DNA from 3 places in the Pseudoalteromonas issachenkonii genome. Region 1 is predicted to be linked to each of the others. Evidence: predicted binding sites of a transcription regulator. Region 1 holds the regulator's gene; each other region holds the start of a gene.
What was found. Region 1 encodes sigma-54, which starts transcription at its own class of promoters, with help from an activator protein. Its sites were predicted from a motif close to GTTGGCACGNNNNTNGNNT; they were not measured.
Positions count from the first base shown of each region.

Region 1 (4,220 bases):
TCTTGCTCATTAAATCGTTGGTCGATGAGTTCACCTATTGCGCTAAGTGCAGGCTCAGCGTCGGGGCCTTCGCATACCACCTTAACTTCTTTGCCTTGGCTGCTTTCGAGTAACATAAGTGCCAGCACGCTATCGCCAGCGGCTTGTTTGTCATCTTGAAATAAAGTGATTGTGGCATCAAATTGCACAGAAAGCTGAGCTAATACTGTCGCCGCTCTAGCGTGTAATCCTAATTTGTTTTTTATTAAAAATGTATTTTCTAAGCGCATGACATGTTCTCGCAAGCTTTGATTTTATTCTTGTTCTCGGTGGCGAATTTTTACATTAGGATGACTCATTGCAAAGCTTTCGCCAATGGTTTGCGCTAAATAAACAGAGCGGTGTTGCCCACCGGTACAGCCAATTGCAATGGTTAAGTAGCTGCGGTTATTTCGTTCTAAATGCGGCAGCCATGTTTGCACAAATGTTTGAATTTGCCATGTAAATTTTTGCACTATGCTGTGACTTGCTAGGTAGTCTTTTACTGGTTGATCCAGCCCCGTAAGTGGCTTAAGTTCAGGCTCCCAATGCGGGTTTGGTAAAAAACGGGCATCGAATACGTAATCTGCTTCTTTAGGGATGCCGTGTTTAAAACCAAATGACTCAAAGGTAATGATCAGTTGTTTATCTTTTTTTCCGAGTATTTTTTCACGAATAGATTCAGCAAGCTGATGCACACTTAAATCCGTGGTATCAATCATATAATCAGCACGGTTAATCAATACATCAAGTAGTTGTTTTTCTTTTTTTATGGCTAAATCAAGCGGCAAAGAATCAATAGATAAAGGGTGGAGACGTCGCGTTTCTGAAAAACGTTTTATTAATGTTTGATCGTCACTGTCTAAATAAAATACCGTTGGTTTAGTAAAACCAGGTAAATATTCAATGATTTCATTAAACTGCTGTTGCTCTTTAGGTAGATTACGCACATCAACACTCACGGCAATTTTATTATAACTGTCGGAAACACTGCGCACTAATGATGGTAATAAATTAAGTGGAATATTGTCTACACAATAATAACCTAAGTCTTCCACAACGCGTAACGCCACAGATTTACCTGAGCCTGAACGACCGCTTATAATTATTAATTCCATTTATCACCTTTCTTTATTACTACGATTGACTGACGATAACCTGATACAGTTCGCTATCCGATTTGGCGGCGCGTAACTGTTTACAAAATTCTTTATCATTGAGCTTATCAGCAATCGTGGCTAGCGTCTTCAAATGCTGCTGATTATCGCCATCGGGAACAATTAACGCGACAAAAATGTCAACCGGTCGGTTATCAATCGCATCAAAATTAATAGCTGTTTCGCTCACTAAAATCAAAGCAAGGGGCTCTTGAGCACCACTCATGCGACCATGTGGAATAGCAATGCCTCGACCAATGCCTGTACTTCCAAGCTTTTCTCTTGCAGTTAATGCATTAAGAATATCTTGTTGTGTTAAATAGGGCAGCTTATTGTGAGCCAATTCACTGATAAATTCTAAAATTCTTTTTTTACTATTAAAAAGGACCGCAGCTTTACTGCAGTCCTGACAGATAAGTGAGCTTAGTTTCATAGTGTTAGTGTCGAGCAAGTTTCTCTTTGTGTTTAATTACTTGACGATCTAGCTTGTCAATGAGCGAGTCTATAGCGGCATACATATCTTGATGCTCAGTAGAGGCAAAAATCTCAGCGCCACTAACATGAACGGTTGCTTCAGCTTTTTGGTTTAGTTTTTCTACATCGAGAATAACGTGCACATTCGTTATGTGATCAGTGTGCCTCTGTAACTTCGAAAATTTACTATTTACGTAGTCTCTAAGCGAGTCGGTAATATCTACATGGCGACCAGTTAAATTCAGTTGCATAAACATTTTCCTCTTTGTTGTACGCCTTAAATCAAACTTTTACGTTGATTAGACGGGGGAATAGCTAGAGATTCGCGATATTTTGCAATGGTTCTCCTCGCTACTTTAATTCCTTGCTCTGCCAATATATCTGCAATTTTACTATCACTCAATGGTTTAGCTGAGTTTTCTGCAGCGATTAATTTTTTAATTAATGCACGTATTGCTGTTGATGAACATTCGCCACCATTTTCAGTACTTACATGGCTTGAAAAGAAATATTTAAGCTCAAAAATGCCACGTGGTGTATGCATGTATTTTTGCGTAGTAACACGCGATATAGTCGACTCATGCATTTCCACCATTTCAGCCACATCGTTAAGCACCATAGGCTTCATAGCCTCAGGACCGTGTTCAAAAAAGGCCTGTTGCTGCTGCACAATACAGTTGGTTACTTTAAGTAGCGTGTCATTTCTACTTTCTAAGCTTTTTATAAACCATTTAGCCTCTTGTAAGTGCGAGCGAATAAACTGGCTATCACCACTTGATTTAACCGTACGCGACATAGCTGCATATTGGCTATTTACTCTGATCTTAGGCATGCTATCTGGGTTTAATTCAACTACCCAACGACCTTTAACTTTTTTAACCGACACATCAGGAATAACGTATTCAGACTCTTCTCTGACAATAGTGTCTGCCGGTTTTGGGCTGAGCGTATGAATCAACGTCATGATTTCTTTAAGCTCATCTTCTTTAAGCTTTGTTTTTTTCATTAACGTGCGATAGTCACGTGCAGCAAGTAAATCAATATGATCGGTTAAGATCATTTTTGTTTCGTTTAAAAAAGGTGTGTCTTTATCAAATTGATTTAGCTGAATACACAAGCACTCTTGTAAACTACGCGCGGCTATTCCCACTGGATCAAATAGTTGAATACGCTTTAGTACCGCTTCTATTTCGTCAAGTTCAACTTCATCTTCGCCGTCGTTTTCTTGGTTAAAGCTTTCTAATATTTCTTCACAGCTAAGGGTTAGAATCCCTGAGTCGTCTACAGCTTCTACAATTGCAATAGCTATCGCTTCATCGGTAGGACTAAACGGCGTCAGTTGAAGTTGCCACATTAAATACTCATGCAGCGTTTCAGTCGAAGAGCCTTGATAAATAGATTCATCTTCTGGCATTGGGCCCGATGAAGAGGCAGGCGCAGCGCTCATATATTCATCCCAAGTAACATCCATAGCCATATCATCGCTAATAGTGTCTTTGGTCATTGCTTCGCCGCTATCTTGCTCATACTCGCTAGGTTTATCGTCAGCTGAGGCACTTAGCGTTAAGTCATCGTTATCGGCTTTTTGTTCGTTTTTACCTGCAGTGTCTTCGCTGTAATCGTGTTCTTCAACTTCAAGCAAGGGGTTGCTATCGAGCGCTTCTTGAATTTCTTGCTGGAGATCCAATGTACTGAGTTGCAATAAGCGAATTGCTTGTTGCAACTGTGGAGTCATTGTAAGTTGCTGGCCCATGCGCAGCTGTAATGATTGCCTCATGTATCTCTAACAATCCTTTTAAATTACGGTCTGTTGACCTTTACGGATTAAAATTTGTTCAAACTAGGGGCGGTTTAATTGCGGCGCGAGGTTTGTAACCTAGTGGGCTAAGTCAAAACCGAGCAACAAAGAGTAAATCGTCCCTAGGCAGAACCCGAAGGGCAGCGCCTGTTTGGCATTGATGCTGCGTTATCGCCTATTTATGGGGAATACCACACCACATAGGCTCTGCCTTGCCTAAATACCAAACAGACTGCTGCAAATTCAACCTTGAAAGGTCAACAGACCTAAGTATAATTAATCTTAGCAGATGCTTAGTGGAATAACACACATATTAGAGCTTGAACTGCTCGCCTAAATAAACATCGCGTACTGTTTTATCGTTTAATACATATTCTGGAGTGCCTGATGCAATTAACTCCCCATGAGAAACTATGTAGGCTTTTTCACAAACATCAAGAGTTTCGCGTACGTTGTGATCTGTGATCAATACGCCAATTCCTCGGTTTTTAAGATGCTCTATAATCTTTTTAATATCTAATACTGAGATAGGATCAACCCCCGCAAAGGGTTCGTCTAAAAGGATAAATTTAGGGTTTGCTGCTAACGCGCGAGCAATTTCAACGCGGCGACGTTCACCACCTGATAAAGCCATACCTTGACTATCGCGGATATGCTGAATGCTAAATTCATCAAGTAAATTATTTAAGGTATCTTCGCGTTGTTGTTTATTTAATTCTTTACGTGTTTCTAAGATAGCCATTAAGTTTTGATAAACAGTCAGCTTTCTAAAA
Region 1 is NZ_CP011030.1:460,462-464,681, forward strand. Features, by position in the region: gene PISS_RS02090 (HPr family phosphocarrier protein) at 1-269, opposite strand, end outside; gene rapZ (RNase adapter RapZ) at 294-1,136, opposite strand; gene ptsN (PTS IIA-like nitrogen regulatory protein PtsN) at 1,156-1,608, opposite strand; gene hpf (ribosome hibernation promoting factor) at 1,613-1,900, opposite strand; gene PISS_RS02110 (RNA polymerase factor sigma-54) at 1,927-3,426, opposite strand; gene lptB (LPS export ABC transporter ATP-binding protein) at 3,761-4,220, opposite strand, start outside.

Region 2 (4,220 bases), 1.4 Mb from region 1:
GGGCGTCAGCGCTTTGGTATTAATGTGTTCAAGGTAAGAGAAGTTCTTCAATGCCCTCCATTGACTAGCATGCCGAAATCTAACACTTATATCCGTGGCGTAGCACATATTCGTGGGCAAACTATTTCGGTAATTGACTTATCTATGGCTGTAGGTGGGCGCCCAATAAAAAGCATAGAAGATGGCTTTATAATAATTGCTGAGTATAACCGTACAGTGCAAGGATTCTTAGTAGGTGGTGTTGAACGTATAGTTAACATGAATTGGGAAAAAATAATGCCACCGCCGTCAGGAGCGGGTCGTTATTCTTATTTAACAGCTGTCACTGAAATTGAAAATGAGCTCGTTGAGATACTCGACGTAGAAAAAATCTTAAACGAAATCTGCCCAGTTAATACTACCGTGAGCGATGATGTTGCCTCGCAAGGTAATATACAAAAAGATTTAGGCGAGAGAATAGTATTTATTGCTGATGATTCGGCTGTTGCGCGAAATCAAGTAAAACGAGCATTGGAACCATTAGGTGTAACAACTGAGTTGGCTAAAAATGGTAAAGAAGCTTTAATAAGATTAAAAGAAATTGCAGAGCTCGATTGCGTAAATGATATTACAGAGCGAGTAGGGCTACTCATTTCTGATGTAGAAATGCCAGAAATGGATGGTTACACGCTGACTGCAGAAATCAAAGCTAATCCTAAACTTGCGCCACTACATGTGATTTTACACACATCATTGAGTGGTGTTTTCAATCAAGCGATGATTGAAAAAGTAGGAGCAGATGATTTTATTGCAAAATTTAACCCAGACGAGCTTGCAACAGCCGTTAATAAATGGGTTCATCGTGATTAATAAACATAGGTGTTATTGATTTGACTAATAAAGATTTGCAGCAAAACGAATACGATCAATTTCGCTTATTTTTAGAACAACAGTGCGGTATTGTTTTAGGTGAAAATAAGCAGTATTTGGTAAAGAGCCGTTTGGCACCATTAATGTCTCGATTTAATGTTGAATCGTTGTCTGAATTGGTAAGTAAAACTCTCGGTGTGCATGAGCGCCAGTTGCGCGCAGCCGTTGTTGATGCCATGACAACCAATGAGACATTGTGGTTTAGAGATCAGTATCCGTTTGAGTTACTTAAAACCAGATTATTCCCTGAGTTTAAAACGTTAAATAGGCCATTAAAAATATGGTCTGCGGCGAGCTCATCAGGACAAGAACCCTACTCAATAGCGATGTCGGTTGCTGAGTTTCAATCCAGCAGCCCTGGTGTTTTAAAAATGGGTGCACAAATAATTGGTACAGATATATCAAATACCATGCTTGATATGTGTAAACATGCTGAATATGATGCATTGGCATTGGCTCGCGGACTCTCTGCTGAACGTCGTAAAAAGTTTTTTAAAGACAGCGGCAATGGTATGGCACAAGTGGTTGATTCATTGAAAAAGCAAGTGAGCTTTAGGCATTTAAATTTGCTCGATTCGTACGCTTTAATGGGTAAGTTCGATATTATATTTTGCCGTAATGTTTTAATTTACTTTTCACCTGAGGTGAAAGCCAAAATAATTGCACAATTCTCTCAAGCACTTAACCCTAAGGGGTATTTATTTTTAGGTGCGTCGGAGTCTATGTCTGGTTTAAGTACTGACTTTGATATGGTGCGTTGTAACCCTGGTATCATTTATCAAAAGAAATGACCTTCATTAATATATTATCCCTCCTCTAAACGACGCCTATTGCGTCGTTTTTTGTTTTTATCATCACTATTTTCACTGCTGGCTCATTTATTGCTTTATCGGTACTGAGTCAATTTTTTGGAGGTAGTTATGGCTATCAGTTTTGATAAAGCATTAGGCGTGCATCCGCATGCGATGTTGATCCGTTCGCAAAGAGCAGAAATGCTCGCTACTAATATCGCAAATGCTGATACGCCCGGCTATAAAGCAAAAGATATCGACTTTGCCTCAGCATTAAAAACGGCAAAGTCCAACCAACTAAGCGGCAATACCATGGTAAGAACCAATGAAAAACACATTGCCGGTGGTACCCGTAGTGTAGGTAGTAATGAACTATTTCGTACGCCAAATCAAACAGATACAGGTGATGGCAACTCTGTTGATATACAAGTGGAACGGAACTTGTATACACAGAATGCTATGGAGTATCAGGCCAGTGTCCAGTTTCTTAATGGTAAATTTAAAGGCCTGAAAAAAGCCCTCGGTAGTCAAGGAGCCTAATTATGAGTTTATATAATGTGTTTGATATTGCTGGTTCTGGTATGAGCGCGCAAAACGTGCGATTAAATACCACGGCAAGTAATATCTCTAATGCCAATACAATTAGCTCTTCACAAAATGAGACGTACCGAGCGCGACAACCTGTATTTGCTGCGGAGCTAACAAAAGCGTCAGCGTCAGCAAGCAACCCACAGGGCTCTGCCGTTGGTGTAAAAGTGTTAGGAGTGGTTGAAAGTAATAAACCACTACAAATCGAATATAACCCAAATCACCCGAGTGCGGATGAAAATGGATATATTTACAAACCCAACGTGAATGTTGTTGAGGAGATGGCAAATATGATTTCTGCTTCTCGCTCTTATCAGACAAATGTTCAAGTTGCTGATGCAGCTAAGCAAATGTTAAGTAAAACACTGCTGTTAGGTCAGCGGTAACTGAGGGTAGCTCATGAGTAACGATATTAGTACTTCTTCATCCTACATGGACTCTTTACGTTGGCAAGATAAGCAAGTGCCAAAAAAAGAAGAGAGTGATGCGTTAACCCAAGAAGATTTCTTTTCGTTGTTAACACAGCAGTTGTCATATCAAGATCCCAGCAAACCAGCTGATAACGATCAGATGATTGCACAAATGACAAACTTTACTATGGCTGAAGGGATCTCAAATTTAAACTCTAACTTTGAGTCTTTAGCTGCGTCGATGACATCAAATTCAGCATTGCAAGCATCAACACTGGTTGGTAAGCAAGCGCTGCTGGAGTCTGACACACTTGAGCTTAATGAGTCGGGTGAGGTAAAGGGAGCGATTGTTGCTGAAAAGCCGGTAGACAATTTAACGCTTCGTATTGAAGATGCATCAGGGCAATTAGTTAAAACTATTGATTTAGGCACGCAGCCTGCAGGTGCGGTTCGCTTTGCATGGGATGGTAAAAACGAAGCGGGTGAACGACTTCCTCCTGGTGAATACAATGTTAAAGCTGAAGGCAGTACGGATGGCGAATTCTCTAGCTTACCAATTGCCTCATTCAAAAATATTGAGAGTGTTAATATTAATGGCTCAAGCGGCATTATTATTAATACCAAAGAAGGTGCGGTTAGGCTGACTGATGTCGCAGAAATCGCGTAATAGATTTTATGTATTTTTTAGCCAATAGGCTAAATATTTTTTAGGTTAGAGGTTAATTATGAGCTTCAATATTGCATTAACAGGCCTTGCTGCCGCACAAAAAGATTTAGATGTTACCGCCAATAATATTGCCAACGTAAATACCACGGGCTTTAAAGAGTCTCGCGCTGAATTTGCTGATGTGTACGCATCATCAGTATTTAGCGCCGGTAAAACGAAAAATGGTGATGGTGTACAAACCACTATGGTTGCCCAGCAGTTTCATCAGGGCTCGCTGCAGTTTACTAATAATTCACTGGATTTAGCGATCACAGGTGAGGGGTATTTTGCTACCAGTCAAGACTTAGGCGCACAAGACTTTACCTACACGCGTGCGGGTGCATTTAAGCTTAATAAAGATAACTTTGTTGTAGATGCTAAAGGTAATTTTTTACAAAGCTTCCCAGTTGATGAAGTTAGTGGTGATACGACCTCTGTAAGTCTTAGTACTTCATCTGCTTTACAAATACCAGATTCTTCGGGCTCTCCGCGCTCTACTTCAAACGTTTATACATCATTTAACGTCGATTCTCGAGAAGATGTAATAGCTGTCCCTTTTGATGCAACAGACAGTACTACTTATAACTCTTCGACATCGACCACAATGTATGACTCACTTGGTGAGCCACATGTTCTACAATTCTTTTTTGTAAAAACAGCGCCTAATGAATGGCAAGTACATGGTACGCTTGATAAAACTCCCTTTGATGCAACTGGTGCCGCGACAGCAACACCAAGCCCGCTAAGTACCTTTGGGTTTGATGCTAGCGGTTTGCCTGCAACGACTAATGGTGCTCCAAATGTTGGTCCAACCTT
Region 2 is NZ_CP011030.1:2,489,455-2,493,674, reverse strand. Features, by position in the region: gene PISS_RS11590 (chemotaxis protein) at 1-849, shown strand, start outside; gene PISS_RS11585 (CheR family methyltransferase) at 870-1,700, shown strand; gene flgB (flagellar basal body rod protein FlgB) at 1,830-2,240, shown strand; gene flgC (flagellar basal body rod protein FlgC) at 2,243-2,674, shown strand; gene PISS_RS11570 (flagellar hook assembly protein FlgD) at 2,688-3,365, shown strand; gene flgE (flagellar hook protein FlgE) at 3,424-4,220, shown strand, end outside.
Region 2: flgB (flagellar basal body rod protein FlgB) is a predicted target of sigma-54. The motif match lies at 1,778-1,796, and genes of this name have one in related genera.

Region 3 (4,220 bases), 850 kb from region 1:
TGGCATCATTAGACCTAGTAGCAATAAATTTCGCTGAATAAAATTCCATTATAGACTTATGTAAATAGGAATATTGATCACCATCATTTATTATCAAAGAAGTTCTATCAACTACATCTTGTAACACATGTCTCGGGTCGTCTTGGTATTCAAGTTTATCTAAAGATTCCTTGAAAATTTCAACACCTTTAGGGTATGAAAATGAATGAGAATCTAAAGATATTGAAGTATGAAAACTCACACGAGTTAACACTTTCAGTAAATTCAAATTATTCAACTTAGATTTTTTATCTCTTTCCAACTGTTTAAAGCGATAATGCTTATCAGTTAAGCCGTAATAAAGCTCTTCATAGAATTCAACAATATTTTTGGGGGTTATTTGAACCCTTCCGTAAACAACTGTAAAAATATCTACAAGAATAGGAGTCACTATTACTCCCTTGATTTCGTTATTTTCCTTATAAGAACGGATTAATAACTCTTTATATGACTTATCAAGGTTTTTGTTCTTTGTAATGATCTTCACAACATCATCTGGCTCTATATTCTTCAATTTTACTATTTCGGTGTTACCCATTTCAGTAGTAATTTCAGTATTCGGTCGTGATGTCACGATAAGTGGGTTTCTAGTATATGTATAGCCTTTAAGCAACATTCTTAAAGCGCTTTGCCTTTGGTTTAAAGGAACTTCATCAAAACCATCAAAACACAATAAAAAGGACTTTTTTACCATGCAGGTTTCAATAGCAGCATGGTTAATAACTATCCCAATCTCTCTTAACCCTCTGCTAATAACTTTAAAAATATCAAGATCTGTTTCATTCCAGTCAACCTCTCTCATAGAAATCATTACTGGAATTCTTCCTTTTTCTCCCTTATAGAGCTCTTTATGTATAAGTTTACGAATAGTTGTAGTTTTTCCTTGTCCTGCGACTCCAACCACGACGACCAATTTATCTAGAAAAAAAAGCTGCTTATCATCCACTTCATGTGTAATACCTCGATCAGGAAAATAAACTTTTAGGGGGTGATAAATATCTTTTATTGAGACGAGCCTTTCAGGAAAAGCTAGTGTTCTAATTGTAAGGTACTTTTCTTCTATTTTTTTTAAAATAGTATCTGGTTTAAAAGGAGATTTTACGTGTTTGTAATAGTCATCTAATTCTTTTTTTGTACTGAAATCCTCTTTCAACCCCTTCAATCGATTAACTATTCCTTTTACACCATAGGGTACAATAGCCTTTATGGTAGCACCAGCACCTGCATCAATCATTTCTCACTCCTTTTGAAGTTATACTTAATATCCATATACTGACCACATGCATTTAATTCAGCAAGATAAAGCAAAAAGTTAAATTATATGAACTAGCTATTCATAGCATATTAAGTCAAACAATAAAAACCTAACGCGAAGCCAAAAATATTACATAGCTATATTAGATTGCTATACTCTAAAGTAGCACAGAGGTAGCACAAGGTAATTTCTGTAAGTAGGTATTTACTTGGAAAGCTTTGAAAAGTGGTGGCCCCTCCCAGACTCGAACTGGGGACCTAACGATTATGAGTCGTGTGCTCTAACCAACTGAGCTAAGGGGCCATCTTTGTATAACTGTAAGCAGTTAATTTTTGAAGCGTTTAGCCACAGAGCGACTAAAGCGGGTTGCAGTATAAAAAGTTTTTAGGGGCTTGTCACTAGCAAAAAGCTTTATTTTAACAATCAAGGAGCTAACTGCTCAAATAGTAGGCTTTGAGGTTTTGTTAGTGATGAGTTTTGTAAAACAAATCCATTTATTAATAGCAGCCTGAGTAACTAATAAACATACCTTTGGGAGCACTTAGCAACTCAGTATTAAATGTCCTGCTATGCTGCTACATTATTTTTTGGCAATAATGTAAATCGCATGAATTAATCCAGGGAAATAGCCAAGCAAAGTTAGCAAAATATTTAACCAAAAATGCATCCCTAGTCCTACCTGTAAAAACACACCCAGTGGTGGTAATAAAATAGAAAAAATAATTCTAATGATATCCATAATTTAATCCTTATAATGTTAGCAAAGCAAAAAGCCCAGCAGGGCTGGGCTTTAGTATAGTGTATTATTCTGCAATAACAGTTAATTCATCAACTACCTTGCGAACATCTTCAGCGTTTTTAGCAATTTCCATCGCTAATTGCTTTTCAGCATCAGACTCAACTGTACCTTTAAGAGTTACCACACCATTATCGGTATCAACATCAATGTCTGTACCACCTACTTCAGAATCAAATAAGTAACGTGTTGTGATCACTGTAGTGATTTTAGCATCTGTTAAATCACTTTCAGTGTCGTTACCCATCATTTCAGAATCATGCTTCTTCATGTCGGTGTTTTTTACCACAGTTAGACTGTTTTCGACGTCAGTTACACCATCTAGGCTTAGCACGAGTTCTTCAGCAAGCTCTTTATCTACTTCGCTGTTTACTTTACCTGTTAGCATTACCTTGCCGTTTTTTACGTCCGTGTTGATATCAAAGTTATTTAGATTGGTGTTCATAAGCAATACTGTTTCTGCTTTCCCATCAATCCAAGCATCTTTGCTTTCGTTTTCCCAACTGCTTGCCTGAGCGCCCATTGCGGTTGTTCCTAATACTAGGGCTGCAATCATAGACTTATTAAATGTTTTCATAATCGTTCTCCTTTTGATTAAAGACACTTAAGCTAATGCGAGCATCGGGCCAACATTTTTTAACCTTTAATTTCAATAGCTTAATTTAAAATAGTAGATATTGGCTTAAACCTACTAAGTAAACATTTACAGACTATTGCGTAAAAGTTTCTCGAATAGCGAAACTTACTAAATAATTGTATATTTGGTTAATCTGTCGTTAATATAATAAAGAATCAAAAACCCAAAATCATAAACCACTGAATTTAAACAATTTAATATTTGGTATAAGGCTTGCTTTGAAATAACTAGCAACCATAAAAGGATAATTTAAATGTCTGTTAAAATTGAAGACCGCCCTATTGAGCAAGTTCGTGAGCAAGTGATTGATCAGCTCATTTATAATTACAGCCATGGTGTTATTTCTGTTGAAGCATTTGAAAGGCGCTTAGACGACGCGATGGCAGCGAGTGACAATAAAGCACTTATGGATCTCGTTGAAGATTTAACCTTAAATACTGACCAGCAATATAAGGCGCAAAAGCACTCTCAATTTGCACCTAATTATAGCGCGCAGCATGAGACTGATGAAGAGCCACTTACATTAAGAAGCATTCTTGGTTCGAGTGAACGAAGCGGCCAATGGGTAGTTCCTCAAAACATTTATATAGAAAACTACATGGGGTCAATCAATCTTGATTTTACGGATGCTATTTTTACCCACCAACATGTCACTATTCACGTTAATTGTTATTTTGGCAGCGAAGAAATATATGTACCAGAGCACGTTAATGTAGTTTCTAAAATGTTTTGTATTTTAGGCAGTTTTGAAAATAAAACAGTGTCACTCAATAAACGCCAAGGGCCAACGATTCACATTGAAGGAAAAACTGTTTTAGGCTCTGTGGAAGTTAAAGTTAAACGCACTATTAAAGAAAAATTTATTAGCTTTGCAAATGATCTAAAAACTCAACTTGGCATGAATGGTAAACATTATTAAATATGCTAAACATTGAATGAAGCCATAATAGTTGGCTTCATTCTTATTATAAGTCGTTATTTCGCTCACTAGGTACATCACTCATGTACTCTACAAACTCAACTTCAAACCCTGCAGGGTCAATATAATAAATGTTTTTTCTAAATGGATTTACAGCACCTTCTTTACTTATTGCAAAGCCCGCATGTTTTAGGCGCGCTATTACTGCATTTAAGTTATTGGTTACATAGGCAAAGTGTGCCAAACCAATTTGATGTCCTGATAGGTCGCGGTTTTCCCTTTCCCCATGATCGCTTATAGCAATATATTGCTCGTTATCACCAAAATGTACCCAGCGCCTTGCTTTACCATACCAGGTTCCTTCTCCCTCACTTCTAATTGACCAATAGGGAAACGCTGCTTGGTAAAACTTAAGCATGGCGTTTATGTCACTAACAACTAAATTTACGTGTTCTAATTTCATAACTTTCTTCCTGTTAATTGAATATAGAACATCATAAAACCTCAAGTTAACTTTAGGTAAAGCGCTAATTTACAAATTTATTGTCTGTTTTTATTCCGATAAATATATTGA
Region 3 is NZ_CP011030.1:3,016,009-3,020,228, forward strand. Features, by position in the region: gene PISS_RS13955 (NACHT domain-containing protein) at 1-1,273, opposite strand, end outside; tRNA gene PISS_RS13960 (tRNA-Ile) at 1,521-1,597, opposite strand; gene PISS_RS13965 (YqaE/Pmp3 family membrane protein) at 1,875-2,033, opposite strand; gene PISS_RS13970 (BON domain-containing protein) at 2,098-2,667, opposite strand; gene PISS_RS13975 (LiaF domain-containing protein) at 2,981-3,646, shown strand; gene PISS_RS13980 (VOC family protein) at 3,693-4,109, opposite strand.
Region 3: PISS_RS13970 (BON domain-containing protein) is a predicted target of sigma-54. The motif match lies at 2,703-2,721, and genes of this name have one in related genera.